DNA from 4 places in the Streptomyces sp. NPDC048514 genome. Region 2 is predicted to be linked to each of the others. Evidence: riboswitches for the same ligand, from Rfam matches in the RefSeq annotation. Region 2 holds a riboswitch; each other region holds the start of a gene.

The links. Region 2 has a riboswitch for thiamine pyrophosphate ahead of thiC (phosphomethylpyrimidine synthase ThiC). Riboswitches for the same ligand answer to the same signal wherever they lie in the genome.
Region 1: it holds a riboswitch for thiamine pyrophosphate, as region 2 does, so the genes downstream of both, ACGFT2_RS07695 (purine-cytosine permease family protein) here and thiC (phosphomethylpyrimidine synthase ThiC) in region 2, are expected to answer to the same signal.
Region 3: it holds a riboswitch for thiamine pyrophosphate, as region 2 does, so the genes downstream of both, thiO (glycine oxidase ThiO) here and thiC (phosphomethylpyrimidine synthase ThiC) in region 2, are expected to answer to the same signal.
Region 4: it holds a riboswitch for thiamine pyrophosphate, as region 2 does, so the genes downstream of both, ACGFT2_RS16050 (thiamine ABC transporter substrate binding subunit) here and thiC (phosphomethylpyrimidine synthase ThiC) in region 2, are expected to answer to the same signal.

Annotation. Positions count from the first base shown of each region.
Region 1 covers NZ_JBICWT010000003.1:377,281-384,729, reverse strand. Annotated here, with positions in the region: gene ACGFT2_RS07700 (response regulator) at 1-311, opposite strand, end outside; gene ACGFT2_RS07695 (purine-cytosine permease family protein) at 721-2,121, opposite strand; TPP riboswitch at 2,111-2,204, opposite strand; gene ACGFT2_RS07690 (winged helix-turn-helix transcriptional regulator) at 2,434-2,904, opposite strand; gene ACGFT2_RS07685 (PaaI family thioesterase) at 3,003-3,497, shown strand; gene ACGFT2_RS07680 (PP2C family protein-serine/threonine phosphatase) at 3,586-4,698, shown strand; gene ACGFT2_RS07675 (hypothetical protein) at 4,774-4,947, opposite strand; gene ACGFT2_RS07670 (PRC-barrel domain-containing protein) at 4,973-5,329, opposite strand; gene ACGFT2_RS07665 (DUF3140 domain-containing protein) at 5,438-5,788, opposite strand; gene ACGFT2_RS07660 (hypothetical protein) at 5,982-6,188, shown strand; gene ACGFT2_RS07655 (SDR family oxidoreductase) at 6,590-7,429, shown strand.
Region 2 covers NZ_JBICWT010000011.1:204,725-212,173, forward strand. Annotated here, with positions in the region: gene ACGFT2_RS25035 (YibE/F family protein) at 1-1,101, opposite strand, end outside; TPP riboswitch at 1,173-1,350, shown strand; gene thiC (phosphomethylpyrimidine synthase ThiC) at 1,343-3,127, shown strand; gene ACGFT2_RS25045 (hypothetical protein) at 3,301-4,167, opposite strand; gene ACGFT2_RS25050 (metallophosphoesterase) at 4,350-5,429, opposite strand; gene ACGFT2_RS25055 (LacI family DNA-binding transcriptional regulator) at 5,729-6,841, opposite strand; gene hisC (histidinol-phosphate transaminase) at 7,271-7,449, shown strand, end outside.
Region 3 covers NZ_JBICWT010000017.1:154,049-161,497, reverse strand. Annotated here, with positions in the region: gene pknB (Stk1 family PASTA domain-containing Ser/Thr kinase) at 1-541, opposite strand, end outside; gene ACGFT2_RS32650 (thiazole synthase) at 627-1,433, opposite strand; gene thiS (sulfur carrier protein ThiS) at 1,436-1,648, opposite strand; gene thiO (glycine oxidase ThiO) at 1,645-2,805, opposite strand; TPP riboswitch at 2,803-2,914, opposite strand; gene ACGFT2_RS32635 (hypothetical protein) at 2,967-3,317, shown strand; gene ACGFT2_RS32630 (NAD(P)/FAD-dependent oxidoreductase) at 3,350-4,597, shown strand; gene ACGFT2_RS32625 (Rv2175c family DNA-binding protein) at 4,703-5,068, shown strand; gene thiE (thiamine phosphate synthase) at 5,157-5,813, shown strand; gene metF (methylenetetrahydrofolate reductase [NAD(P)H]) at 6,008-6,931, shown strand; gene ACGFT2_RS32610 (hypothetical protein) at 6,988-7,449, shown strand, end outside.
Region 4 covers NZ_JBICWT010000006.1:344,406-351,854, reverse strand. Annotated here, with positions in the region: gene ACGFT2_RS16060 (ABC transporter ATP-binding protein) at 1-14, opposite strand, end outside; gene ACGFT2_RS16055 (ABC transporter permease) at 14-1,615, opposite strand; gene ACGFT2_RS16050 (thiamine ABC transporter substrate binding subunit) at 1,669-2,751, opposite strand; TPP riboswitch at 2,834-2,941, opposite strand; gene rlmN (23S rRNA (adenine(2503)-C(2))-methyltransferase RlmN) at 2,965-4,071, opposite strand; gene ACGFT2_RS16040 (hypothetical protein) at 4,330-4,860, shown strand; gene ACGFT2_RS16035 (SDR family NAD(P)-dependent oxidoreductase) at 5,053-5,847, opposite strand; gene ACGFT2_RS16030 (cytochrome P450) at 5,869-7,041, opposite strand.

The DNA.
Region 1 (7,449 bases), on a different contig from region 2:
TCCTTCAGCAGGAACCCGGCGGCACCCGAGCGCAGTGCGGCAGCCACGTACTCGTCGGCGTCGAACGTCGTGAGCATGGCCACCACCGGGGGGTCGGTCATACGCCGGATCTCGCCCAGGACGGTGAGCCCGTCCACGTCCGGCATCCGGATGTCCAGCAGGACGACGTCCGGGTGCGCTTCGTGCACCGCCGGGAGGGCCTGACCGCCGGGAACCGCCGCAACCACCTCGATGTCGTCCGCCGAGCTGAGGATGTGGGTGAAGCCGCCCCGGATCAGGGCCTCGTCGTCGACCACCAGTACCCGGATCACCTGCGCTCCGCTCCTCGCACGTCCGCGGTTCGATGCGTACCACCCGGGGAGCCCTCCGCGAACATGCCCGGGGTGTTTCCGCCGATCGGCCGTACGGTCCCGGCCGACCGGCGGCGGCGGAGACTCCGGCCGGCCGGCGGGGTGCGTCGGGAAGGGGGACCGGTGAGCCGCGCCGGTCTCCGCGCTGTTCGCGGGTTTCTCACTGATCATCATCACCGGCCGCCCAGGTCCCGGGAACGGGTGACGGCTGCGGGCCGCGACTCCGGCCCTCGTCGCCGCGGCCGGATCGCGCTGATCCTTTCGCAGGCTCTTCTCACGATACGGCAGTCCGCCGAGGCCGGTAACCGGGCGGACGCCGGCGCCGACCCGCCGGCTCACCTCACCGTCTCCGACGGGGTCAGGGGCGGGGTCAGGGGCGGCGCCGGGCGCGCAGCGGCGCGTACACGGCCAGTGCCGCGGCGAACGCCACCGGGTAGGCGAGGTCGGCGCCGTGCAGGGCCTTGGCGACCGGGCCCACGTACAGGCTGGTGCTCATGAACGGCACCGCCACGGCGAAGGCGACGACGAACGCGGTGAGAGCCGGCCACCACGGCTGCGGCCGGGAGGTCTCCGCCGTCAGGTCGACCGGGCGGCCACCACGGGCCCGGGCGCGCACCACCCAGTCGACGATCACGATCGCGACGAACGCGGGGATCCAGTAGCCGACGAACAGCAGCACGTTCTGGAAGCGGGCCGTCGTGTCGGCCGCGTGCATCCACAGCACCAGCGGGAACCCGAGGACCGCGGCGAGGGCGGCGGCCACCGGCCGCGGCAGCCGCACCCCCATGGTCTGGAGCGCCAGCGAGCCGCTGTAGTCGTTCATGGCGTTGCTGCACAGGGCCGCGAGAGCGACGGCGAGCAGCCCGAACGCGCCGAGTGCGCCGCCGCCGAGCAGGTCGTCGACGCCACGGGCGGTCTGGTCGGTGAACCGCGCGGCACCCCACAGGCCCAGCGCCTGCACCGCGACGAAGGACACGGCGACGCCGAGCAGGGTGTACCAGAACATGCGCGGACGGGACGCGGACCGGGGCAGATAACGGCTGAAGTCGCTGGCGTACGGGGCCCAGGACAGGGCGAGGCTCAGCGCGACGGTGCAGGTCAGCACGAACGCACCGGCCCGGTCGGCGCCGTGCACCGTCGCCGCCGTCGCGGGCTGGGCGCCCTTCAGGAGCTTCACCGCCAAGGCCGCGAACGACGCGGCGAGCGCGAAGGTCATCACCGTCTGCAGCCGGTGGATCGCCTCGTACCCGAGCACCCCGAGCACCCCTTGTGCCGCCATCATCAGCAGGACGCCCACCCAGAAGGGCAGGCCGCACAGTTGGGCCAGCGCGTCCCCGCCGAACAGGCCGATCAGCGCGTCCCAGGCGATGGACGACAGCCACTGCAGCGTGCCCGGCAGGGTGACGCCCCGGCCGAAGGCCAGTTGGGCCAGGGGCAGCTGCCCCGCACCGGTCTGACTGCCCCAGGTGCCGAGGTAGGCGGTGGGTATCGCGCCCAGCACGGTGCCGAGCACCACGGCGAGGAGCGCGGTGGCGAAGTCCAGCCCGAGGGCCGCGCCGACGGTGCCGGTGAACACGCCGGTCATGGTCAGGTTGGGGGCGAACCAGACGGTGAACAACCGCCCGGGGCTGCCGTAGCGGGCGTCCTCCGGCACCGGCGTTATGCCTCGCGCCTCCATCCGCAGATCACCGGAAGCCGCCGGCATCCGCCCGTCGAAGACGTGCTCCGGCTCGGCGACCGCCGCCGCGTCATGGGCATGCGGCAATGACATGTGACATCCCTCCGCCAGTCCTAACTGGTTCAGGTTCGACGGGTGTGATCTCAGCCCCTCGTGGGGCACCCCGTGTCCAGGTACGGCGGCAAGGATAGCTGGCCCGGACACCGGCACGGGCCGGGGGGGAAGAGCGCCGCGGGCGCTGCACGGCCCGCACCGCGCACGCTGCCTGACCCGGGAGCCGGTACGGCGGCGGCCGGCCGGTGACGGTGGTACGGCGGCGTCTCGTCCGCTCGGTGTGCCCGCGGCCCCCGGCGGCGTCACGGTCGCCGACCCCCGGGCCCCGGCGGGGCGTTGTGCGCCGTGGACTCAGGCCAGCGGGCGGGCCCCGGGTCCCGGCAGCACCGTGACGTCGGCCGGGGCGAGCGCCTCGCGGTGGTCGCCCGAGCACTCGACCACGACCCGGACGGGCGCCCCGCAGTCGCTGTGCCGGATGTCCAGGACCGGCCCCTCGGGGTCGGCGACGTACGACTCGCCCCACTGCCGCAGCGCCACGAGAACGGGCCACAGGTCCCGGCCCTTGCGGGTGAGGCGGTACTCCTGACGGGTCCTGCTGCCCTCCTCCCGGTACGGCACGGTCCGCAGGATGCCGGCGCCCAGCAGCTTGCGGAGCCGGTCGGCGAGCACGGCCTCCGACAGCCCCACATGGCGGCGGAAATCGTCGAAGCGCCGCACTCCGTTGAAGGCGTCACGCACGATCAGCAGCGTCCACTTCTCGCCGACCAGGTCGAGGGTGCGCTGGACCGTGCAGTTCTGGGTGCTCATCTCCAGCCACTTCATGCCGCCAGGGTAGAGAAGCACGCTGGCTTTGTCATTGACAGTCAGCGTCGGGCACGGCTAGCTTCGCTGACTGAAGCCAGCTGAGGAGGCACAGCCGCATGGGACGGTCGCGTACGTACGAGTGGGAGGACCCCACGATCTCGGCATCCGCGGTCGGCGTCGCCTCGGGGCTGGAGTTCCTCCGGGAGATCGCCGCCGGCCGCATTCCCGCACCACCCGTCTGCGCCACCCTGGGCTTCGGTCTCGAAGAGGTGGCGCACGGACGCGCGGTCTTCAGCCTGGTGCCGGGCGAGGAGCACTACAACCCCATCGGCAGCGTGCACGGCGGCGTCTACGCGACCCTGCTCGATTCGGCGGCCGGCTGCGCGGTGCAGTCCACACTGCCGGCCGGAATGGGCTACACCTCGCTCGACCTCGCCGTGAAGTTCCTGCGCCCGGTCACCCTCGACACGGGGACGGTACGTGCCGTCGGCAGCGTCCTGACCAGCGGCCGCCGTACCGCACTCGCCGAGGCCCACCTGTACGACGAGGCGGACCGCCTGCTGGCGCACGCCACGAGCACCTGCATGCTGCTGCCCCTGCCCGCCCCCTGACCGAGGAAAAGGTGTCCGGCCGCGCTCGCCGAGGCCGCCGAACACGTGCAGGGTGGAAGATGTGGGCTCCCAGGAACGACGGGCCGGCATGGGGGCGCAGTGGCAGCGCAGCCACGCGCTGCTGGTGATCCCGGTCGTCCTCATCGTGGTGATCACCGTCGTGGACCAGCTGCTCCCGGCCGACGTCCACCTCGGTCCGTTGCTGGTCATCGCCCCCGCGATCACCGCCTCCTTCGCGGGCCCCTGGGGGACCGGCCTGATCGGGCTGCTGGCCATGGGGGCACAGACGTACATCGGCTGGCACTTCGGCGTGCTGTTCTCGCGCAACGTGCTCGTCCAGATCCTCGCGCTGGCGGTGCTGTCGGCCCTCATCGTGTTCTTCTGCGTGGTGCGTGAGCGCCACCGCCGCCAGCTCGCCCAGGTGCGCTCGGTCGCCGAGGCCACGCAGCACGTCCTGCTGTGGCCGCTGCCGGAGGAGATCGGCCCCCTGCGGATCGCCTGTCTGTATCTGGCGGCCGAGGACGAGGCCCAGGTCGGCGGTGACCTCTACGCCGCCACGTCCACCGACCACGGCGTACGCGTCATGATCGGCGATGTGCGGGGCAAGGGGCTGGCGGCCATCGGCGAGGCCGCCCTGCTGATCGGAGCGTTCCGCGAGGCCGCCCATCAGCACGCCGACCTGCCGGCTCTGGCCACCGCGCTGGAACAGAGCGTCTCCCGCAACCTCTCCGACCTCGAGCCCGAGGAGGAGTCGGGGGAGCGGTTCGCCACCGCGCTACTGGTGGAGGTGCCGGAATCGGACCACGTCACGCGGGTGATCAGTTGCGGACACCCGCCGCCGCTGCTGCTGAGCCCCGGCAGTGCCGTCAGCGTTCCCGTGCACCCGGCGCTCCCGCTGGGGATCAGCGGACCGGCACCGGCGGACCACGCGGTCGACGTGTTCTCCTTCCAGCCCGGGGACACCCTGCTGCTCTACACCGACGGCGTCATCGAGGCCCGGGACGGCACCGGCGCCTTCTATCCGTTCGCCGAACGGGTCGCGCAGTGGGCCGGCAACGGCCCGGACCGGCTTCTGCACCTGATCCGGCACGACCTTCTCGCACATGTGGGGGGCCGCCTCGACGACGACGCGGCCGTCATCGCCCTGGCCCGTGGACCCGACGCGCACCGCGGCCGCCGCCACCATGGCGCGCGCCCGTAGGGGCACGGGGCGAGTACCTGCGGCACCGCGACTTCCCCGGCCGGCCGGCCCCGTCCCGGCCGGCCCGTCGCGCCGTCATCGGGCGATGCGGCGTCCCTTGCCCCCTCGCCGGAAGCGCACCGCGATGTACACGAGATCGGCGAGGAGGACGACGGCACCGATGACCAGCAGATAGAACAGGCCGTGGACGGCGAAGCCGATGATGCCCAGGACCACGGCCACGAGGATCAGGAACAGGAACAGGCTCATCGGAACTCCCGGCGGCTGCGGTGCGTCAACGGCGGGCGAGGCGTCGTTCGCCGCCGCCGCCCGGCGCGTAGTCCAGTTCGTAGTGGGCGAAGACGGCCGGCTCCTCGGCGGCGGGCAGTTCACCGTCGGTGTCGATCGCCGGGGCCTTCTTGACCACGTCCTTGGTGTGGGCGACCTTCACATACCCCGGGCCGACCGTGGCACCGAGGAGCGGGACGAACGCCAGGCGGCGACGGGTGGGCAGGCCCATGGTCACCGTGGCGAAGAAAGCCTGGTCGGTGACCGTGTCCACATAGACCGACTCCAGTGCGCCGATCTTGTGGCCGTCCCGGTCCACCACGTCGTGGCCCCGCCATTCGCGGATGTCGCCGGCCTCGAACATCATGACCTCCTCCAGTGGAGTACCCCGGATCGCCCCCGTGATGTGTCCGCCACCACCGGCCGCCCGCGCGTCCGCCGCCCGTGCGGGGCCGAGCGGTGGTCGTGGAATTCAGCTGCCGGCCAGGGGGTCGTGACCCCAGTTCATCAGCGAGCGCCGCCAGGTCGTGTCGCGTACGTCGCCGGCGGGGCGCTGTGCCAGGTGGCGGCGGATGTATCCGTTGACCTTGCGCATGTGGGCGTAGTCCGAGTCCGAGAGGTCGCCCTTCTTCTTCCGCAGGATCTCCACGATGGTGCGGCCCGAGGCGTGCCCGGTGGACTCCCCGCCGCCCTTGTGCTGTCCCGCCGCCCGCGATTCGCCGGTCGCCAGCCATTTCTCCAGGGCGGACGGTGTCATGTTGACCAGTTCGCGGAAGGTGTCCCAGCTCTCGCGCTGCTCGTCGTGGTTCGTCGCGTCGGCCACTGCCTCACTCTCCTCGCCTGCCGGGGTGGGCACCCCTCCCACCCTGAGGGAGTGCCGCCGCGTCCGCACCTGGGCGAAGGGCCGGCGCTCCCGTACGGCCACTTGTACGTCCACTTGTACGGCCACTCGTACGGCCACTCGTACGGCCGCCCTCCCCGTGCGCCGCGGGCCGGCCGGGGCGAGGGTGGGCGCTGTGCCCCAGGTGATCGTGTACCCACCCGCGGAGGACGGCGGCCGCCGCGTCCGTGTCGGCGCCTCCTTCGCCGGAATGGCATACACGGTGATCGACATCGTCGAGTTCCTGCGGGCGGCCGGTATGGACGACGTCGAACCGGAAGACGTGACGAGCGCCGGGTGGATCGAGTGGCGGGGCGGGGGCCCGGCGGCCTGGCCGAGCTGATCACCCGGCGGGCCGACGGCGCCACCGAAGACGAGCGCCGTCACGGTGACGCTGAGCAAAATCCCCCGGGGCCTCGACGGTGACGGCTGATGCAACTCGGGTGGGCAAGCCTGTCGGCTCCGGGCGTCCGGCCGCTGCCAGCGGCACTGGACAGGGCACGAGTCGGCAGGATCCGGATGAAGCCGCTCCCCGCCGCGCCATCGCGAACGCCCTGCGCGTGGTCGACCAGCTGGAACGACTCGGCTGACCCGGCACCGCGGCCGACCGAGCGAAGATCGTCGGCCGGGCAGCGCAACGCGCACCGCCACGAGGGGCCGGCACCGCGTCGCGATGCTTGGCTGGCCGAACCCCCGGGCCCGCCGCCCGGCCGGCCCGGGCACGTAGTGGAGGAGCAGGTCACCGTGAGTTCAACCGAGGGCACATCGCGGAACGTGATTCCCGCGCAGCTGCTGCGGGGCCAGAAGGCGCTGGTCACCGGCGCGAACTCCGGAATCGGCAGAGCGACCGCCATCGCGCTGGGCCGGGCCGGCGCCGATGTCGTGGTGAACTACGTGGCGGGCCGGGAGGAGGCGGAGAAAGCGGTCGAGGAGATCACCGCCTTCGGGGTCCGGGCCGCCGCCTACGAGGCGGACGTCTCGGTCGAGGACCAGGTCGTCGCCATGACGAACCGGATGGTCCAGGAGTTCGGCACCATCGACATCCTGGTCGCCAACGCGGGACTGCAACGCGACGCCGCCCTCACCGACATGACCCTCGCCCAGTGGCAGAAGGTCCTGGACGTCAACCTCACCGGGCAGTTCCTCTGCGCCCGCGAGGCGACGAAGGAGTTCCTGCGCCGCGGAGTCGTACCGGAGGTCTCGCGCGCCGCCGGAAAGATCATCTGCATGAGTTCGGTGCACCAGATCATCCCGTGGGCCGGCCACGTGAACTACGCCTCCTCCAAGGGCGGCGTGCAGATGATGATGGCGACGATGGCCCAGGAACTCGCCCCGAAGCGGATCCGGGTGAACGCCGTCGCCCCCGGCGCCATCAAGACCCCCATCAACCGCAGTGCCTGGGAGACGGCACAGGCACAGGAGGATCTCCTGCAGCTGATCCCGTACAAGCGGATCGGCGACCCCGAGGACGTCGCCCACGCCGTGGTCGGCCTCGCCTCCGACCTCATGGACTACGTCGTGGGGACCACCCTCTACGTCGACGGGGGCATGACCCTCTTCCCCGGCTTCGCGACCGGCGGCTGACCCGCCCCACCCGTGTCCGC
Region 2 (7,449 bases):
GTCGCGACCGATGCGGATGGCCGCCCGGTACAGCCCGCGCCAGCCCATCGACGGGTTGGCCTCGTGCAGCTCCCAGACGGCGGACGTCTGCGTCACCGTCACGTCGTCCAGCACGCCGAGGGATCCGATGATGACGCCTGCCAGCAGCAGACCGCTCATGTCGATCGACGGATACAGGCCGTGGATGAGGCCGGTGTTGTCGTCCGTGTTCCCCGTCAGGGCGGCCCAGTCGATGAACTCCGAGCCGAGGAGACCGATCAGCAGGAGCGAGACCAGGGTGCCGAGTACCGCGACCGAGGTGCGAGCCGAAAGCCCGTGGCACATGTAGAGCGCGATGAGCATGATCGCGCTCGCCCCGACAACGGCCACCAGCAGTGGATTCGATCCCTGCAGGATCGCGGGCAGGATGAACAGCGTGAGCACGAGGAAGCTCACGGCCAGCGCCACGAGCGCCATGAGACCACGGAGCCTGCCGACCACGACGACAGCGAGCGCGAAGATCCCCGCGAGCAGTGCCATGGGGAACTTCCGGTTCACATCGGTCACCGAGTACTGCAGGTCCCTGGGCGCCGAGGGTTCGTAGGCGACGACGACCTTCTCGCCCTGGCGCAACTGCCGGGTCTGGTCCGGCTGCACGATCTCGGTGAACGTGCGCCCCTTGTCCTTGCCGGTGCTCACCTGGATGGTCGCCTTCTTGCAGGTGCCCCCCGCTTTCTGCGCGGCCGGACCGTCCTGGGCGGTGGAGGTGTCGCCGGCCGGAGTCCCGCCGGACGCGTTCACCGGCTTGCAGCTCACGTCCACGACCCTGGTGACCGTGGCCTGCTGGGTCTGCCGGTCGAAGCCGACGCCGGTGCGCTTGTGCGACGGGGCTCCCCCGGGCCAGAGCACCACGAGACCGACCAGGACCGCGGCGGTGAACGGGATCAGGATCGCCGCGATGACCTTGCGCAGGTGCTTGGAGACGGGCGCAGCGGGACCGTGGTTGTGGCTGTGGCTGTGGCTGTGCCCGCCGTGTTCGTCGCCCGGGCCGCCGACCGGCCCCGAGGCGTCTGGGCGGCGCGGCTCGGGCGGCTGGTGCGGGTACTGCTCCGTCCTGGTCACCGCCCGATCATCGCAAGAACGACGGGGGCCCACTGTTCACCGCACCGCAAATGACGCTAGCGTGGAGGCACCTTTGCACACGCGGGAGCTCGGAGCACCGGGCTGAGAGGGCGCTGACCTCCGTATACGCGATGTTTCACGTGGAACGAGCCATGTTCCGCGGAAAACGTCGGCAGACGGAAGCCGCTGCGTCGACCGCCGAACCTGTTACCGGGTAATGCCGGCGTAGGGAGTAGGTCTCATGACCAACAAGGACGTAAGCACGCCTGCCTCCGTTCAGGACGACACGCTCCAGGAGGCCGGGAAGTCCATCGGCTGGCACAAGGCGTACGTCGGGGGTTCGCGCCCCGACCTACGCGTGCCGGTCCGTCAGGTGCACCTCACCAACGGGCAGTCGGTCACGCTGTACGACACCTCGGGCCCGTACACCGATCCACTCGTCGACACCGACGTCCGCCGGGGTCTGCCGCCGGTACGGGAGAACTGGATCATCGCCCGCGGCGACACCGAGGACTATGCGGGCCGCCCCGTCCGTCCCGAGGACGACGGGATCAAGCACACCGCGCCGCGTGGCGGGCTGCGCAACCTCGACGCGGTCTTCCCGGGGCGCCCGCGCCAGCCACGCCGGGGCCGCGGCGGCGAGGCGGTGACGCAACTCGCCTACGCGCTCCGGGGCGACATCACGCCCGAGATGGAGTACGTGGCCATCCGGGAGAACGTGTCCCCGGAAGTGGTCCGCGAGGAGATCGCGGCGGGCCGAGCCGTGCTGCCGGCCAACGTCAACCACCCGGAGATCGAGCCGATGATCATCGGCAAGCGGTTCCTGGTGAAGGTGAACGCCAACATCGGCAACTCGGCCGTGACCTCCTCCATCGAGGAGGAGGTGGAGAAGATGACCTGGGCGACCCGCTGGGGTGCCGACACGGTCATGGATCTCTCCACCGGCCGCAACATCCACACCACCCGTGAGTGGGTGCTGCGCAACTCCCCCGTGCCCATCGGCACCGTGCCGCTCTACCAGGCCCTGGAGAAGGTCGACGGCCGGGCCGAGGAACTGACCTGGGAGATCTACAAGGACACCGTCATCGAACAGGCCGAGCAGGGCGTGGACTACATGACCGTCCATGCCGGCGTGCGCCTGGCCTATGTACCGCTGACGGCCAACCGCAAGACCGGCATCGTCTCGCGCGGCGGCTCGATCATGGCCGCATGGTGCCTGGCGCACCACAAGGAATCGTTCCTGTATGAGAACTTCGCCGAGCTGTGCGAGATCCTCGCCGCCTACGACGTCACGTACTCGCTGGGGGACGGCCTCAGGCCGGGCTCGATCGCGGACGCCAACGACGAGGCGCAGTTCGCGGAGTTGCGCACGCTCGGGGAACTCAACCGGATCGCCAGGCGTTTCAAAGTACAGACCATGATCGAGGGCCCGGGACATGTCCCGATGCACAAGATCAAGGAGAACATCGACCTTCAGCAGGAGATCTGCGATGAAGCTCCGTTCTATACGCTCGGCCCGCTGACGACGGACGTCGCGCCGGCGTACGACCACATCACCTCCGGTATCGGCGCGGCGATGATCGCCTGGTGGGGTACGGCGATGCTCTGCTACGTCACGCCCAAGGAGCATCTGGGTCTGCCCAACCGGGACGACGTCAAGACAGGCGTCATCACCTACAAGATCGCCGCGCACGCGGCCGACCTCGCCAAGGGCCACCCGGGTGCCCAGGAGTGGGACGACGCGCTGTCCGACGCCCGTTTCGAGTTCCGGTGGGAGGACCAGTTCAACCTCGCCCTGGACCCGGACACGGCACGGGAGTTCCACGACGAGACCCTCCCGGCCGAGCCGGCCAAGACGGCCCACTTCTGCTCCATGTGCGGGCCCAAGTTCTGCAGCATGAAGATCTCGCAGGACATCCGGCGTGAGCACGGCACCACGCAGAACGAGATCGAGGCGGGTATGGCGCAGAAGTCACAGGAGTTCGCGGCGGCGGGCAACCGCGTGTATCTGCCTCTCGCGGACTGACACGTCCGGTGCGGTGAGACCGGGAGCCCGGAGAGACCGGTGAGAGCGGTGCCGACCGGGAGGGTGCCGGGGGTGCGGCTGACCGGGATGGGGACGCCACACCGGTTGGCCGCCCGGACCGCTCGGTCCGTGTCATGCGGTCCGTGTCACGCCGTGCGAGACACCGGCCCGGGTTACTCGGGCCGGTGCTCCGGGCCGCCGAAGTCCGGGCTCGTGTAGTCGGGGCTGGTGAAGCTCGGGCGGCCGGAGGCGGCGCCGTCGTCGGGGCTGCTGAAGCCGGGGCGGCCGTAGCCCAGGCGCGGCATGCGGCCGGTCGGATCCGTCGGGGTCGTGCGGTGCAGCGCCGGTGGCCCGGGCTCGGCCAGGGCATCCCGGAGGAAGGGGATGATGCCTCGCTCCAGAAGGGCGTCGCGCCAGGCCTCTCTGGCCCGGTCCAGCCTCTCGTGCGCCGCGTCCCGTGCCCGGGCCTCCACCGAGCCGCCGTTGCGCAGGGCGGTCAGCAGCAGTCCCACCGCCGCGACGAGGATCGCGGCAGCGGTCAGGGCGCCGAACACCCAGCCGACGGTGAGCATGGTCCGGGCGAAGGTCTGCCCGGGGTTCAGCATCTTCCAGATGTAGCCGACGAGCAGGAAGATCACCGCCGCGGTTCCGGACAGGACGGGAGCAAGCACGGCGATGACCGCGACGGCGCCCGCGCCGGTGGCCTCGGCGGCTTCGTCGAGGGTGGCGGCGAGGCCCGTCGGGTCCGTGGCGGTGTCCGTGGCGGTGGTGTCTTCGCCGCTGCCGGAGCTGGCGGACGGCACCGGGTGGCGCAGCTCCTCGCGGACCTCCACGTAGTGCTGGTACTCGGCTGCGGCCGCCGCGGTGATCAGAGCGGTGGCGCTGAGTGCCATGGTGCGCAGTTGTTCGAGGTTGAGTCGCTGACCGACAGCGGCCAGTTCCGGTCGGTGTGGTGCGGAGCGCAGCGCCGCATCGAGGACCCGCTCGAATTCCTGGCGGTCCTCGCTCTGCAGATGCTGCGGAACGCTGTTCATGTGCATCCCCCGATGCTCCGTAGGGCTTGGGGCTCGCACGCCGGCGAGCCGTCGGGCAGAAACGGAGGGGAGCCTGCGACGGATAAGCCGATGGTAGAGCCGTGGCGGTACACGGTGACAGGGGGTTGCCGGAAATTGCGTTCCGGTCTGCGCATAAGCCGCCGGGGACACAAATGCCCCCGGAACGGTCAGCCACCCAGGGGCAGTTGCTGGACCAGCAGCTTTCCGGCCATGGTCACTCCGCCGTCCATGGCGATGGCGAGTCCGTCGGCGTAGACGTGCGGTCCCTCGACGACCGGGCCGTCGTCCTCCTCGCCGTCCTCGGAGCCGACCTCGCCCAAGAGATAGGGAATGGGGCTGTGGCCGTGAACGACCCGGGTGCCCCCGTACGTATCGAGGAGGGAGCGTACGGCGTCGGCGCCGCCCTCGTCGCGGAAGGAGAAGCGCTTGGTGAACTTGCGGAACAGGTCCCAGCACTCTTCCGCGTCGTTACGGGTGAGAGTCTCGCGGACGGTGTCGTTGACCGCTTCGATCGAGTCGCCGTAGTCGAGGTAGGCCGTGGTGTCGGAGTGGACGAGCAGATAGCCGTCGACCTCTTCGACGGCGTCCAGGCGGGCCATCCACTGCAGGTGGTGGTCCCGGAGGCGGTCCATGTCGGTCTTCTGGCCGCCGTTGAGGAGCCAGGCGGCCTGGAAGGTGGCCGTGCCCGCGCCGGAGTTGACGGGGGTGTCGCCGAACCGCTTGGCGCCCAGGAGCAGCAACTCGTGGTTGCCCATGAGCGCCTTGCAGTAGCCGCCCGCCGCGGCCGCCTCGGCGGACAGCCGCATCACCAGGTCGATGACGCCGATGCCGTCCGGGCCGCGGTCGGTGAAGTCGCCGAGGAACCACAGCCGGGCGGCCCCGGCGCACCACTGGCCCGCGGCGTCGATCAGTCCCTGCTCCAGCAGGGCGGTCATCAGTTCGTCGAGGTAACCGTGCACGTCGCCGACGACGTACAGCGGTCCGGGCCCGGCCGCCGGGTCCGGTGCCGCAGCGGCGGGGGCGGGTTCGACGGCCACCTGGAGCGTGTCTCCGCGGTTGATGACCGGCAGGTCGCGCTGGGTGGGTGTGTAGCCCTCGGGGTACGCCTCGTCGGCCGGCGGGGCGGTGTCGCCCGGGTGGACCTCACCGACGTACGGACCGGTCTCATGGACGTACGCGGGTACCCGGAAGTCGCGCAGCGTCGCCGTCCGCTCCACCTCGGGTCCCTGACCGGCCCCCTGAGTCATCAGACCCCTCCACCATCGCGCCGCATCTGCACCGCTTCGGACTGCCTGGTCGCAGCGGTCCGCGGTGTCGTGGGCCCATCATAGGAATGCGCGTCGCGCCGTGTGATGACCCAGGGGTGCTGAATCGGAACAAGACTCCAGTTCACCGCGGCTTTCGCCCCGTTTGGGCAGGTGTTCGGCCGCCGTCGGCCGACCGTGGACCGCTTGCCGGTCCCGGCGAGCGGCCGAGGTGCGTGCACCGGGGGCCGCCGCCCCCACGGAGCACGACCCCCTGTCGAACACTGCCACCGCCACCGTCGCTACTTGTCGTCCGGTGTCCGCGGGGGGCTGACGGTCGTGCGCGGGGGGCGCCGCTGTGAGGAGGTGCGCACGATCAGTTCGGTCGGTATCACCTGCTCGACCGGCTGGTCGGAGTCGACGCCCTCGATGGCGTCGATGAGCAGCTGGACGACGGCCGTGCCGATGCGGCGCGGCTTCAGCGAGAGCGTGGTGATGGGCGGCTCGGTGCTGGCGTAGACCGTGGACTCGCTGCAGCACACCAGCAGCAGGTCGTCGGGGACCCGCAGTCCGTAGCGGCGGGCGGCGGCGAGCAGGTCGGTGCCGTTCGGGTCGAACAGGCCGTAGACGGCGTCGGGCCGGTCGGGGCGGGCGAGCAGCCGGTCGGCGGCGACTGCGCCCGCGCACGGGTCGTGCGCCGGATAGGCCTCGTAGACGGGGGTCTGGCCGACGCGCTCGCACCAGCGGAGGTATGCGGTGGTCGACAGGTGGGTGTAGGTGTCCGTCGTCGTGCCGGTGAGCAGTCCGATACGGCGGGCGCCGGCGGCGGCGAGGTGGTCGAGGATGCCGAGTACGGCGGCCTCGTGGTCGTTGTCGACCCAGGCGGTGACCGGGAGCGAGCCGGCCGGGCGGCCGTCGGAGACGACCGGCAGCCCCTGCCGGACGAGCTCGCTGACGACCGGGTCCTGGTCGGAGGGGTCGATGACGACCGTGCCGTCCAGGGCGACGTTGGACCACACGTCGTGGCGGGAGGTGGCGGGCAGGATGACGAGGGCGTAGCCGCGGGCGAGCGCGGCCGAGGTGGCGGCCCGGGCCATCTCGGCGAAGTACGCGAACTCCGTGAAGGTGAAAGGTTCATCCCCGTACGTCGTCACGGTCAGGCCGATCAGTCCCGACTTGCCGGTACGGAGGGTGCGGGCGGCGGCCGAGGGGCGATACCCCAGCCGGTCGGCGACCTCGCGGACGTGGCGCCGGGTGGCATCCGGGAGCCTGCCCTTGCCGTTGAGGGCGTCGGAGACGGTCGTGATGGAGACCCCTGCGGCCGCGGCCACGTCTCTGATGCCCGCCCGGCCCGGACGGCTGCCTCGCCGTGAGGTTTCCGCGCGGCTCACCTGGTGCTTCCCTGCTGCTGTCATGGCGAGCCGATAGTAGGGCTCATGCGGTGGGGTAGTGCGGACGCATATGCACGCGTTGACAGGCACGTTTCTGCATGGCTGTACAGCCCCAACTGCCTTAGAAAGCAAGGTAGTTAAGCGCTCTCATGCCAATACGTGACTCGTCGACGCGTATGGACCTGCCAAGTGCCCGATGTCTCGAAGAGGTCTCAACTCACCTTCACGAGGGATGCGCGCCACGGCGCGAGCTACCGGCGCATAGATATATGTACAGCGCGCCCCCCGAAACGTACGCCTTCGTACGGTGATGCCCTTGATGCCGCTCGAATCGATGAGCTTCGTCTCTCGCTCTCGCGCACCTGTACGCAGCAGCGCCGAATCCTCATAAGGTGAGGAGTATTGGAAGCCGGCGGCGTCGACGGTCCGCCGGTGGTCGCGAGGAGGACTGCGGTGAGCGAGACGAGCCCCAAGCTGCGCGCCGAGCTGGAGGGTATCCCCACCTACAAGCCGGGCAAGCCTGCCGCGGCCGGCGGCCCGGTCGCCTACAAGCTGTCCTCCAACGAGAATCCGTATCCGCCGCTGCCCGGTGTGATGGAGCGGGTGACCGCAGCGGCCTGCGATCTCAACCG
Region 3 (7,449 bases), on a different contig from region 2:
ACACCGTCCCGAGCACGGAACCCGTCGTGCTGGTCACGGTGTCCACCGAGCGCACCAGCCCGAAGTCGGCCACCTTGACCCGGCCGTCGTCCCCTATCAGGACGTTCTCCGGCTTCATGTCCCGGTGCACGAACCCGGCCCGGTGGGCGGCGCCGAGCGCGGCCAGCACCGGCTCCAGGATGTCCAGCGCGGCCCGCGGCTGCAGCGCGCCCCGCTCGCGCAGCACGTCGCGCAGGGTGCAGCCGGCGATGTACTCCATCGCCAGATACACGTACGACCCGTCGGTGCCCTGGTCGAAGACCTGCACCACGTTGGGGTGGTCGAGCCGGGCGACGGACTTCGCCTCACGGATGAACCGGTCGACGAAGGACCCGTCCCCCGCGAGTGCCGGGTGCATCACCTTCAGCGCGAGAACGCGGTCCAGGCGGGTGTCCAGGGCCCGGTAGACCGTGGCCATCCCGCCGGCCGCGACCCGCGCGTCGATGCGGTATCGGCCGTCGAGCACCTGCCCGACGAGGGGGTCCTGAAGGGTCGTATCCACGCAGGCGAGTGTACGAGGGACGGCCGGTGCTCCCGTCCCCCGTGCTTTCCCGGGGACGGAATGCAGCAGAGCTGTGACTGTCGCGCTACCGGCTCGGCCGGAAAGCGGGGCGCTCGGGGTCCAGGTGCGCGCGCCCCTCGGTGGGGGAGGAGGCCTCGGCGAAATGACGGCGCGGGATCCGCCCCGCCAGCCGGGCGAGCCGGCCCGCCTCCACGGCGTGCTTCATCGCCGCGGCCATGGTCTCCGGCTCCTGTGCCCGGGTGACGGCCGAGGCCAGCATCACACCGGCGCACCCCAGCTCCATCGCGAGCGCCACGTCGGACGCCGTACCGGCCCCCGCGTCCAGGATCACCGGCACGCGCGCCTGCTCGACGATCAGCTGGAAGTTGTGCGGATTGCGGATGCCGAGCCCGGACCCGATCGGCGAGCCCAGCGGCATCACCGCGGCGCAGCCCACGTCCTCCAGCCTGCGCGCGATGACGGGGTCGTCGTTCGTGTAGGGCAGCACCGTGAACCCGTCGTCGACCAGCGTCTCCGCCGCCTCCAGCAGTTCCACCGGATCCGGCAGCAGGGTCCGCTCGTCGGCGATGACCTCCAGCTTGATCAGGTCCGTGCCCAGCGCCTCCCGGGCCAGCCGGGCGGTCAGCACGGCCTCCCCGGCGGTGAAACAGCCCGCCGTGTTCGGCAGCACCCGGATGCCGAGGCGCTCCAGCACCGAGAGCACGGAGCCGTGCACGGAGGGGTCCACCCTCCGCATCGCGACCGTCGTCAGTTCCGTGCCGGAGGCGAGCAGCGCCCGCTCCAGCACGTCCAGGCTGGGCGCGCCGCCCGTGCCCATGATCAGACGGGAACCGAAGGGCACTCCGCCGAGAACGAAGGGATCGTCGGCCATGGTCAGCCTCCTTGGACGGCGGTGAGGACTTCGACGCGGTCACCCTCGGTGAGCGCGGTGGCCGCCCAGCGGGTGCGCGGGACGACGGTCTCGTTGACGGCCGCCGCCACCCCGGAGGGCGCCGCGGTGAGCGTTTCGACGAGGGAGTCGAGCGGGGTGCCCGGGGCGACGTCCCGGCGCTCCCCGTTCACGGAGATGGTGACGGAGGGGGTCATACGGGCTGCTCCGAGAGGACGGCGCCGAATCGCTTCGGCGTGAACGGGCGGGCTTCTTCGGGGAGATCACCGGTGACCAGCGCGTGCGCCATGACGTCCCCCGTGACCGGCGTGAGCAGCACCCCGTTGCGGTAGTGCCCGGTGGCCAGCAGCAGGCCGTCCAGGCCGGACGGCCCGAGCAGCGGCGCGTTGTCCGGGGAGCCGGGCCGCAGTCCGGCGCGGGTCTCGGTGAGCGGCAGCTCGGTGATGCCCGGCACCAGCTCGTGGGCGTCGCGCAGCAGCTCGTACACACCGCCGGCCGTGACCGTCGTGTCCCAGCCCAGCTCCTCGCTGGTGGCACCGACGACCAGCTCGCCGTTCTCGCGAGGCACCAGATAGACATGGCTGCCGCGGACCACGGCCCGCACGGTGCGGCTCAGGAAGGGCGCGAACCGGGCGGGCACGGTCAGCCGCAGCACCTGCCCCTTCACCGGCCGCACCGGCGGCAGCAGCGCCTCCGGCACCCCCGCGAGCCGTCCGCTCAGGCTCCCCGCGGCGAGTACCACCCGGTCCGCGCGCAGCCCGGTGCCGTCCGTCGTGGTGACACCGGCGGCCCGGTCCCGCACCACGTCGAGCCGCTCGGCCCAGTCCCGGTGGAAGACCACCCCGGCCCGCTCGCACGCGGTCACCAGGGCCGCCGTGAGTCGCCGCGGATCGATCTGGTGGTCACCGTCGACCCGCAGGCCACCCCGCACCCCCGGCGCCAGCATCGGCTCCAGGCGCCGGCACTCCCGCCCCGTCAGCCACTCCGCCGCGAGGCCGGAGCGCTGCTGGAGCGCGTGCAGTTCCCGCAGGTGGGCGCGGTCGTCGGCGTCGAGCGCGACCGCGAGGGTGCCGCAGCGGCGGTAGCCGAGGTCGTGGCCGGTGAGGTCGGCCAGCTCGGCGGCGAAGTCCGGATAGCGGCGGGCCGACTCCAGATTCAGGGCGAGCAGCCGCTCCTCGCCGTAGTGCAGCTCGGTGACCGCGGCCAGCATCCCGGCCGCGACCTGGGCGGCCCCGCCGCCGGGCGCGGGGTCGACCACGGCCGTGGCGAGCCCCCGCTGCGCCGCACGCCAGGCCGTGACCAGGCCGATGATTCCGCCCCCGATGACGAGGACGTCGGACGTACGTGAGGACATGGGCGTCCAGCCCCTCCCTTCGCCGGCATGACCCGGATCAGGTTCGTACGGTCGGAGGCCGCCAGCCTCCCTCTCAGCCCGGTGCGTCCGGGCTCCCGCGAGTGCTTGTACCGTGGCCAGCCTAGCCCGCAGCGCTCGTCACACGTAAGGGAGCCCCGGTCATGGCCCGCTCGCTCGACGGACTGATCCTCGCCCCGGTCGCGGATCAGGCCCCAGGTCAGGTGGGTACGCGTACCCGGTTCTCGTACCACGAGGAGGCCGGCGCGATCTGGGCCGACTACGCGGGCGGCGACGTCGCGCGCGGGCATCTGGTCGGCACGCGCGAGGGCGACCGGCTGGACTTCCGTTACGTGCAGCTCAAGACGGACGGGACGACGTCCTCGGGGCACTGCGTGTCGAGGGTGACCGAGCTGCCCGACGGCCGCGTGCGGCTGGAGGAGACCTGGGAGTGGGAGTCGCAGACCGGTGCCGGTACGAGTGTTGTGGAGCAGGTCACCGAGCACGCCCACTGACTGACGCGCCGTCACGTGTCTAAGGTGACCGGGTGAGCGAGCAGACAGCGCAAGAGAGCCCGGCAGAGGAGCGGCGCGTGGTCGTCGTGGGCGCGGGCATGGCCGGGGTGCAGACCGCGGTCGCCCTGCGGGACCAGGGCTTCACGGGCACCGTGACCGTCATCGGCGCGGAGCCGCACCAGCCCTACGACCGGCCGCCGCTGTCGAAGGCCGTCCTGCTCGGCAAGGCCGAGGGCTCCGCCTTCGACGTGGACTTCGAGGCACTCGGCGTCGAGCTGCGGCTCGGCTGCGAGGTGCTGGGCGTGCGCCCCGCCGAGCACGAGCTGGACACCGAGGCGGGCCCGGTGCCCTACGACGTCCTGGTCCTCGCCACCGGCGCCGAGCCGATCACCCTGCCGGGCACCGAGGGCGTGCCCGGCGTGCACCTGCTGCGCACCCTGGACGACGCCGAGCGGCTGCGGCCCGTGCTCGAGCGGCAGCACGACATCGTGGTCGTCGGCGCCGGCTGGATCGGCGCCGAGTTCGCCACCGCGGCCCGGCAGGCGGGCTGCGCCGTGACCGTCGTCGAGGCCGCCGACCGGCCGCTCGCCGGCGCCCTGCCCGCCGAGGTGGCCACGCCGATGGCCGCCTGGTACGCCGACAGCGGCACCGAACTGCGCACCCAGGCGCGCGTGGAGCGCGTCGAGCCCGGCGCGGTGGTGCTCAGCGACGGCACGCGGCTGCCCGCCGGCGCCGTGGTCGTCGGCATCGGCGCCCGTCCCGCCACCGGCTGGCTGGCCGGCTCCGGCGTCGAGCTGGGCGCGCACGGCGAGGTCTTCGCCGACGCCCGCCTGCGCACCACAGTGGCCGACGTGTACGCCGTCGGCGACTGCGCCTCCTTCCCCTCCGCGCGCTACGGCGAACGACTGCTCGTCCATCACTGGGACAACGCCCTGCAGGGTCCGCGCACGGTCGCCGCGAACATCCTGGGCGAGACGCCCGCGGTCTACGACCCGGTGCCGTACTTCTGGTCCGAGCAGTTCGGCCGCTTCGTCCAGTACGCGGGCCATCACGCGGCTGCCGACCGCCTGGTGTGGCGCGGTGATCCGACGGGTCCGGCCTGGACGGTGTGCTGGCTGCGCGCGGACCGGCTGGTGGCCCTGCTGGCCGTGGGCCGGCCGCGCGATCTGGCCCAGGGCCGACGGCTGATCGAGGCGGGCCGCCACATGGACCCCGGGGCCCTCGGCGACCCGGCCCGGCCCCTGAAGGACGCCACCGCGGACCGGCCGGCCACGCCGTGACCCGCCGCGGCGGACCCTCGCAAAGCCCCCGGCGGCGTCCCCCGGGGCGCTCACGTGGACCTGCCTGACTTCCGACTGTCGGTGGGGGATGGCAGGCTAGATTCCGTGACCGAGATTGACACGAAGATCGATGCTCTCGTCCCCGCCTGGCTCACCGTCCCCGACATCGCCGAACAGCTCGGCGTCGAGGTGACGCGTGTGCGGCAGCTGGTCAAGGAGGGCCAGCTCATCGCCGTACGCCGAGGTGAGAACAAGGCACTGCACATCCCCGCCGCCTTCATCGACGGGGACAAGGTCGTCAAGGGCCTCGCCGGGACTCTGACGCTCCTGCGGGACGACGGCTTCACGGACGAAGAGATGCTGGAATGGCTCTTCACTCCGGACCCGACCCTGCCCGGCACCCCCGCGGAGGCCCTGAGCGAGAATCGCGGCACGGAGGTGAAGCGCCGCGCCCAGGCGCTCGCCGTCTGAGCCGAACCGCGCCAGGAGGTGGCGTGCGGCACCGAGCCCGCACGCCACCGGCCACCACCGGGCACACCGACCATGGGGGGACCCACGCATGTCCGACACCGCCCGCGCCGCGCTCGCCGACGCCCGCCTGTACCTGTGCACGGACGCCCGTGCGCGCCAGGGCGACCTCGCCGAGTTCCTCGACGCGGTCCTGGCCGGCGGTGTCGACATCGTCCAGCTGCGCGACAAGGGCATGGAGGCCGCCGAGGAGCTGGAGCACCTCCGGGTCTTCGCCGAGGCGTGCGCCCGGCACGGCAAGCTCCTCGCGGTCAACGACCGGGCGGACGTCGCCCACGCCGCCGGTGCCGACGTGCTGCATCTCGGCCAGGGAGACCTGCCCGTCCCGGCGGCCCGCGCGCTTCTCGGCGACGGCGTCCTGATCGGCCGCTCCACGCACGCCGAGGAGGAGGCCGCAGCGGCCGCCGTCCAGGAGGGCGTGGACTACTTCTGCACCGGCCCGTGCTGGCCGACCCCCACCAAGCCCGGCCGGCCGGCGCCCGGCCTGGACCTGGTCCGCAGCACGGCCGCTCTCGGCACCGACCGCCCCTGGTTCGCCATCGGCGGCATCGACCTGGGCAATCTGGACGAGGTGCTGGACGCCGGCGCCCGCCGGGTGGTCGTGGTCCGCGCGATCACCGAGGCGGACGACCCGGGCGCCGCGGCGGCGGAGTTCGCCAAGCGGCTGCGGGCGGCCCGCCGGCGGTAGCGGTTCCGGGAGCGCCGCCCACGGTCCGCCGCCCACCATGCGCCGGCCGCCGCCCACCATGCGCCGCCCGCCGACCGCCGTGTGGCCACGGGGCGACGACGGCTTCCGTCCACCTGCTGGACAAGAAAGCGACAAATCGGCCAAATGTCCGGCGTCCGGTTGGGGGACCGTCCACCCGTGGCTAACCTGCGGGTATGGCCCTCGGAACCGCATCCACCAGGACTGATCGCGCGCGCACCGTGCGTGACATCCTGGCCACCGGCAAGGCGACGTACTCGTTCGAGTTCTCGGCGCCGAAGACCCCCAAGGGCGAGCGGAACCTGTGGAGCGCGCTCCGGCGGGTCGAGGCGGTCGCCCCCGACTTCGTCTCCGTGACCTACGGCGCCGGCGGCTCGACCCGCGCGGGCACGGTCAAGGAGACCCAGCAGATCGTCGCCGACACCACCCTCACCCCGGTCGCCCACCTCACCGCGGTCGACCACTCCATCGCCGAACTGCGCAACATCATCGGCCAGTACGCGGACGCCGGTATCCGCAACATGCTCGCCGTGCGCGGCGACCCGCCCGGTGACCCGATGGGCGAGTGGGTCGCGCACCCCCGGGGACTGACCTACGCGGCCGAACTCGTGCGACTCATCAAGGAGTCGGGCGACTTCTGCGTGGGCGTGGCCGCGTTCCCGGAGATGCACCCGCGCTCCACGGACTGGGACACCGATGTGAACCGCTTCGTGGACAAGTGCCGCGCGGGAGCCGACTACGCCATCACACAGATGTTCTTCCAGCCCGAGTCGTATCTGCGGCTGCGGGACCGGGTGACCGCGGCCGGCTGCGACACCCCGGTCATCCCCGAGATCCTGCCGGTCACCAGCGTGAAGATGCTGGAACGGCTGCCGAAGCTCAGCAACGCGATCTTCCCGGACGCCCTGAAAGAGCGGATCCTCACAGCCAAGGACGATCCGGCGGCGGTACGCTCCATCGGTATCGAGTTCGCCACCGAGTTCTGTGCGCGGCTGCTGGCCGAGGGAGTACCCGGACTGCACTTCATCACGCTCAACAACTCCACGGCGACCCTGGAAATCTACGAGAACCTGGGCCTGCACCATCCCCCGCGGGCCTAGACCGGTCACCTCGCGGTACGACACACTGCGTAGCGGCCACTGGGAGAGGGGCGTACATGGGCTGGACGGTCCTCTACATCGCATTCGGCGTCGTCGCACTGTGGTTGCTCGGCGAGGTGCTGCTGCAGTACAAGGCGCGGCTGCGCTGGCGGCTGCTCGCGTTCGTCGGCTTCCTGGGCGTCGTGCTCGGCGTGCTGATGCCGTCCGTCATCGTGATCGGGCTGGGTGCGATCGCCTTCGCGACCGGGCAGACCTACGTCACGCTGTCGTTCCGCCGCGGCTTCGCCGCGGGCTGGGCGGTCAAGCGTCCCGACGGCGAGACGGGCGGCGGCAGCAAGCGCCGCCGTGGCAGGACGGAGCGCCAGGAGCCGGCGCAGGACGTCCTCGCCCCCCGAACCGCGGAGAGCGCCGACCACGGTGACGCCGGCTACGACCCTGAGCGCCCGGACTACGACGACTACGACCGCGACGACGTCTTCACCCCGGCCCGCGCCGCCGGGGAGCCCGGCGCCGAGGCC
Region 4 (7,449 bases), on a different contig from region 2:
AGGCTCAGCAGCATCAGAACTCCCCCGTCCGGTCGGTGCGCAGCCGCTCCAGGACGAGCAGCGCGACCGCGCACACCAGCATCAGAATCGTCGAAAGGGCCATCGCCTGGCCGTAGTTGAGATCGCCTGGGCGGCTCAGCAGGCGGGCCACGGCGACCGGCAGCGTCGGGTTGTCGGGCCGGGCGATGAACACGGTCGCCCCGAACTCACCGAGCGACACGGCGAACGCGAACCCGGCCGCGACCAGCAGTGCCCGCCGCACGAGCGGCAGGTCCACCTCCCGCCACACCCGCCACGGGGAGGCGCCGAGCACGGCCGCCGCCTCCCGGAGCCGGCCGTCCACCGCGCGCAGCACGGGCAGCATGGTGCGTACGACGAAGGGCGCGCCCACCAGTGCCTGGGCGAGCGGCACCAGGATCCAGGACTGGCGCAGGTCCAGCGGTGGCCTGTCCAGGGCGATCAGGAAGCCGAAACCGACGGTGACGGCGGACACGCCGAGCGGCAGCATCAGCAGCGCGTCGAAGCCCCGCACCAGCCGTCCGGCGTCGCGGCGGGCCAGCGCGGCGGCGGCGAGACCTCCGATCAGCAGGGCGATGGCGGTGGCGACGACGGCGTACTCCAGCGAGGTCCACACCGCGTGTACGGGCGCCACCAGGAACGTGCCGCCGTCGGGATCGGTCAGCGCCCGGTAGTAGCCGAGGCCGGGCGCGTCGAGCGAGCGCCGGACGAGGACGGCGAGCGGCAGCACCAGGAGCAGGGCGACGGTGGCGAGGACCCCGGCGAGCAGCGCCCACTGGCCGGCACCGCGCGGCCGGCGCGCGGTCACCTTGGGATCGACCAGCCTGAGGGCGGTCTCCCGCCGCCGTACCGTCCAGGCGTGCACGGCGAGGATCGCGCCGACGGCGGCGAACTGGACGAGGGTGAGGACAGCGGCCGTGGACAGGTCGAAGACCTCGGACGTCTGCCGGTAGATCTCCACTTCGAGGGTGGAGAAGGTGGGTCCGCCGAGGATCTGCACGACACCGAAGGAGGTGAAGGTGAAGAGGAACACCATCAGCGCGGCGGCGGCCACGGCCGGCGCGAGTGCGGGCAGGGTGATCTTCCGCCAGGCCGCGAGCGGCGAGGCGCCCAGCATCCGGGCGGCCTCCTCCTGCCGGGGGTCGAGCTGGGCCCAGAGCCCGCCGACCGTGCGGACCACGACGGCGAAGTTGAAGAAGACGTGGGCCAGCAGGATCGCCCACACCGTGGTGTCCAGCCGTACCCCCCACAGCTCGTCCAGCAGTCCGCCCCGCCCGACCAGCGCCAGGAAGGCGCTGCCGGCGACGACGGTCGGGAGGACGAACGGGACGGTGACGACGGCCCGCAGCAGGTGCTTGCCGGGGAAGTCGAGGCGGGCGAAGACATGGGCGGCGGGCAGGGCGAGCAGCAGGGTGAGCGCGGTGGAGGCGAGCGCCTGCCAGGTGGTGAACCACAGCACGTGCCGGATGTCCGGCTGCGTGACCACGTCCGCGATCCGCCCCAGCCGCCAGGTGCCGTCGGTCTTCAGGCCGCGCGCGACGATCGCGGCCACGGGCCAGGCGAAGAACAGCGCGAAGAACGCGACGGGCAGGGCGATGAGCCCGAGCCGCGCCGCGCTCACGCGGCTGCTCCGTCCGCTCCGTCCGGCGGTCACTTCAGTACGAGTGACGTCCACGTCTTGACCCACTGGTCGCGGTTGGCGGCGATCTTGCCGGGGGCCAGGGTCTCGGGGTGCTCGGCGGCCGGCCCGAACTCGGTGAACTCGGCGGGCACCTTCGCGTCCCGCACCACCGGGTAGACGTACATGTTCAGCGGCATGTCCTGCTGGAACTCCTTGGAGACCAGGAAGTCTACGAACGCCTTGGCGCCCTTGGGGTTCGCGGCGTTGCCGAGCACCCCGGCGAACTCGGTCTGCCGGAAGCAGGTGCCGGTCGCCACGCCGGTCGGGGCGGTGCCGGGCCGCTTCTTGGCGTAGATGACCTCGGCGGGCGGGGAGGAGGCGTACGACACCACGAGCGGCCGGTCGCCGCCGGCCTTCCTGCCCTGGGAGGAGCCGGAGAACTCCTGGTAGTAGGCCTGGTCCCAGCCGTCGACGACCTTGACGCCGTTGGCCTTCAGCTTCTTCCAGTAGTCCGGCCAGCCCTTGTCGCCGTAGCTCGCGGCGCTGCCGAGCAGGAAGCCGAGGCCCGGCGAGGAGGTGGCCGTGTTCTCGGTGACGAGGAGGTTCTTGTACCGCGGCTCGGCCAGGTCGGCGAAGGACTGCGGCGGCGTCAGCCTGTGCTCGGCGAACCAGGCCTTGTCGTAGTTGACGCAGATGTCGCCGTAGTCGACGGGCGTGACCCGGTGCTTGTCCTTGTCGAGCTGGTAGGCGGCGCCCACCCGGTCGAGGCCCTTGGCGGTGTACGGCTGGAAGAGGCCGTTGTCGAGGGCGCGCGAGAGGAGGGTGTTGTCGACGCCGAAGAAGACGTCGCCCTGCGGGTTGTCCTTGGTCAGGATGGCCTTGTTCACCGCCTGCCCGGCGTCGCCGTCCTCGAGGACCCGGACGTGGTAGCCGGACCGCTTCTCGAAGTCCGCGAGCACGTTCTTGGAGACGGACCACGAGTTGTGACTGACCAGGGTCACGGTCTTGGCGTCGGCGGACGACTTCCCGCCGGTGGAGCCGCACCCGGTCAGAACGGGCAGGGCGAGCAGGCCGAGCCCGGCGGCCACGGCCTTGAGGGTCTTGTGGTGCACTGGTATGTCCTCCTGGGGGTTGGCCAGGAAGAGACGCGGCCCCGCCCGGACTCCACGAGGGCTCCCGGGCAGGGCGCAACAGCTTGAGTGCTGACCGAACTCCCTACCCAGAATGACCTGGGCGAGGTTCAGAGGGTCTGCGGCCCGATTGCCGCACTCTCAGCGCTGTGGCGCTCCCCTGTCGGAATATGAAGATATGTGGACGCCGTCAGATTACCGTTCGGTGGCGGCGAGCTGACCACACGCCCCGTCGATCTCCTGACCCCGGGTGTCCCGGACGGTGACGGGCACCCCGTGCGCGGCGATGGCCTCGACGAAGGCCTTCTCGTCCTCGGGCCGCGACGCGGTCCACTTGGACCCCGGCGTCGGGTTGAGCGGGATGAGGTTGACGTGCACCGGCTTGCCCCGGAGCAGCCGGCCGAGCCGGTCACCGCGCCAGGCCTGGTCGTTGATGTCCCGGATCAGGGCGTACTCGATGGACAGCCGGCGACCGGACTTCTCGCTGTACTCGAATCCGGCGTCCAGCACCTCGCGCACCTTCCACCGCGTGTTCACGGGGACGAGGGTGTCGCGCAGTTCGTCGTCGGGGGCGTGCAGGGAGATCGCGAGCCGGCACTTGAAGCCCTCGTCGGAGAACCGGTGGATGGCCGGCACCAGACCGACGGTCGAGACGGTGATCCCGCGCTGCGAGAGCCCGAGCCCGTCCGGGGCGGGGTCGGTGAGCGCCCGGATGGCGGTGACGACCCGCTTGTAGTTGGCGAGCGGCTCGCCCATCCCCATGAAGACGATGTTGGACAGGCGCGCCGGTCCTCCGGGCACCTCCCCGTCGCGCAGCGCCCGCATCCCGTCGACGATCTGGTGGACGATCTCGGCGGCGGACAGGTTCCGGTCCAGGCCCGCCTGCCCGGTCGCGCAGAACGGGCAGTTCATGCCGCATCCGGCCTGCGAGCTGATGCACATGGTGACCCGGTCCGGGTACCGCATCAGGACGGACTCGACGAGGGTGCCGTCGAACAGCCGCCACAACGTCTTGCGCGTGGTCCCCTGGTCGGTCGACAGATGCCGGACGACGGTCATCAGCTCCGGCAGCAGCGCTTCCTGCAGCCTGCCGCGCGCCCCGGCGGGGATGTCGGTCCACTGCTCGGGGTCGTGCGCGTACCGCGCGAAGTAGTGCTGCGAGAGCTGCTTGGCGCGGAACGGCTTCTCACCGATCTCGGCCACCGCGTCCTTGCGCTCGGTGGGCGTGAGGTCGGCAAGGTGCCGCGGCGGCTTCTTGGCTCCGCGCGGGGCGACGAAAGTGAGTTCTCCGGGCTTAGGCATGGCTGTACCAGTGTCGCAGATCGACTTGGGTGACCTGCGGCCGTCGGTCGCCACGGCTGTCGGTAGTGGTCGTCGCCGGTTGCTGTTGCGCGGCCCGGACGGCCCAGGGACGGCCCGGCCAGGGACCTTGCGCCCGGCACCGAACCGGGGTGTACGCACATCTCATGCCGTCGAGCCGAGAGCGTACGAGGAACGCCATCGGCCGGACCTTCCTCAAAACGGCCCGGATCGATGGGGCTCGGGGGCAAGACTGATCGGATGGAAGCCACGATCGCAGTAGCCGCCATCACCGCCGGATCAACACTGGCGGCTGCCGGCTTGACCGGTTACCTCACACTCGTCCTCCATAAGCGGCAGGCAACAGCCGACCGGCGCAGGGCCCGTGAGGAAGCCCGCAGGCAGGCTTACGCGGATCTCCTCGCAGCATCCACGAGTACTTGGCTAGCCATCGACAAGATGTGGCAACTGCGACCGCCACAGGCGATGTCAGACGCCCCGCCTCAAGAAATCGCAGATGTGACGGAGAGCCTCAAGAGGCTCGATCACGCTCTTCACCTGGCAGTTCTCCATGGCCCGATGAAGATTGCCCCGGCGGCGGCAAGCCTCTACTTCGAAGCTCAAAAGGAGTTTCTCGAACTGGGGAGTCTGCTAGTCGACAATGCGGGTGACTCCCGGACCGCACAAGCCATACATCCAGGCAACGTGCCCGACCGGGCGGCGCGGATGGCTCTCCGCTCCACCTTCGTGGGCGAGGCGATGCGCGCAACCGGGGCGGACGTGGGCCCCTGACGGCCCAGAGACGGCCCAGCACACTGTGCCGGCCTCCCACCGGCACCGACGACGCAGGTGGGAGGCCCGTTCACGTCTGAAGCCCGCCAGTTCTCCGGGCCTAGCCATGGCTGTACCAGCCGTCGCAGATCGACTTGGGTGCCCTGGGCGCGAGCCGTGCGGGGCGGTCGTTGGCGCCGGTCACGGTGGTCGTCAGAGCGTCTTGATCTGGCCGCCGTCGATGGTGAACTCGGCTCCCGTGATGTTGCCGGCGAGGGGCGAGGCGAGGAAGAGGGCCAGGTCGGCGACTTCACGGGCTTCGGTGACCCGGCCGGTGGAGATGCCCATGCTCTGCGGCACGACGACGTCGATGGCCTCCTGCGCGGTGGTGCCGGCCCGGGCGGCCGTGGCCTCGGCGAAGCCGCCCGGAGCGGTCCAGAAGGGGGTGCGCACCGGTCCCGGGGCGATCGCGTTGACGCGGACGCCGCGCGGTGCGAACTCCTCCGACAGCGACTTGGTCAGGCTGGCCAGTCCGGCCTTGGCCGCGGAGTAGTCCACGACCGTGGGGAAGGGCAGGCGCGCGTTCACGGAGCTGATGTTGACGATGGCGCCCCCGTCCGCCGCCAGCAGGTGGGGAAGCGCGGCGCGGGCGGCCCGGACCGCGCTGAACAGGGTCAGGTCGAAGATCCGTCGCCATTCGGCGTCGTCGATGTCCAGGAAGCTCGGACGGGGTGTCGCGGCACCCAGGTTGTTGACCAGGATGTCGAGCCGGCCGCACCGCTCCACCGCCTGCCGCACGAGCGCGTCCGCCCCGTCGGCCGCGGACAGGTCGACCGGGACCGCGATGACGCCGTGGCTCTCGCCGAGCGCTTCGAGCTCGGGGGTGACGCTCCGGCTGCCGGCGACGACACGGACGCCCTCACGGGCGAAGGCGTCGGCGATGGCGAGGCCGATGCCCTTGCTCGCCCCGGTGACCACGGCGACCTTGTCGGTGAGCTGGAGGTCCATGGCATTCCTCTTCCGGTTTCGTCACCAGGCCACGGGCAGGGTCCTTGGGCCGCGGATCAGGCCGTTGCGCTGGAACTCGACCTCCCCGGGCGGAACGGCCAGCCGGATGCCGGGGAACCGGGCGAGCACGGTGCCGATGATCACCTCTGCCTCCATGCGGGCCATGATGGCGGCCAGGCAGTGGTGCGGGCCGTGCCCGAAGGCCAGGTGGCCCCGGTGTTCCCGGTCGAAGTCCAGGGCGTCGGGGTCGGGGAAGACCTCGGGGTCGCGGTTGGCGGAGACATAGGCGTTGTAGACGACCTCGCCGGCCCGGATCAGCCGGCCGCCGACCTCGACGTCCTCCATGGCGACGCGCGGGATGCCGACGCCGTTGCGGTGCGGGACGTAGCGGAACAGCTCGTCCACGGCCCGGGGCAGCAGCTGCGGCTCGCGGCGCAGCCGGTCCATCTGCTCGGGGTGGGTGAGCAGCGCGTACATCATCGAGCCGCTGTTGTTGCGGACCGCGTGACCGCCGCTGACCTGGATGGCCGTGGCGAGCGAGATCGCCTCGTCATCGGTGATCTCGCCCGTCGCGGCGGCCTGCGCCAGCACTCCGGCGAGGTCCTCGCGGGGCTCCGTGCGGCGGCGCCCGAGCAGTTCGGCGATGCGGGCCCGGGTGGCGCGGGCGGCCTCCCTGGCGCGTTCCTCGGACTCCGTGCCCGCGGACAGCAGGGCCTCGCCCGTCGCCGCCCAGCGGTGCCAGTCCTTCTCCTCCACGCCGAGGAAGTCCCGGACCACGGCGATCGGGAAGGGCCCGTGCAGGTGTTCCATGAGGTCGGCCGGTGCGCCCGCGCGTTCCATCGCGTCGAGCAGTTCGGTGGCCCTGCGCTCGGCCAGCGGTCGCAGCCGCTGCATGCTCCTGCCGGTGAAGGCACGGGCGACGACCCGGCGCAGCAGGGTGTGCCGGGGCGGATCGATGTACTGCAGGCCCGCCGTCTGCGAGGCCACCGGCACCGGCCGCATCGTGGTGACGTCCCTGCCGACGACCTGCTCCCGGGAGAAGCGCGGATCGGAGGTGACGAAGCGGACGTCCTCGTACCGGGTCACCAGCCAGGCGTGCCCTTCGCCGTACGGCAGCTTGATCCGGGTGACCGGATCGTCCCGCAGCATCTCGTCCAGGAACGGGTCGGGTTCGAGCGCGGGCAGGTCGTCCACCGTCCAGAACCGCACCGGCGGCACGTCCGCGCCGGCACCCGGACCGGGCGCCGTCGCGGCAGGGCTGAGGGAGGCTACGACGGGACAGGACGGGACTACGGCGGGGCCGGGCGGGGCCGCCGCCGGGCCGGGCGGGGCCACGGCGGGGCCGGGCGGGGCCGCCGCCGAGTCCGCCACCACAGTCGAGTCGAGCGACGCCACCGCCGAGTCGAGCGGGGCCACCGCCGAGTCCGGCAGAGTGAGCGCCGACTCCGGCAGGGTGACCGCTGAGCCCGGCGCGGCCGTCGCCGAGTCGAACGTGACCACGGCCGACTCCGGGAGGGCGACCGCCGAGTCCTGCCGGGCGACCGCCGGCTCCGCCGGGGTCACGGCCGAGTCCGGCGGGGTGACGGCAGGCTCCGGGGCGGC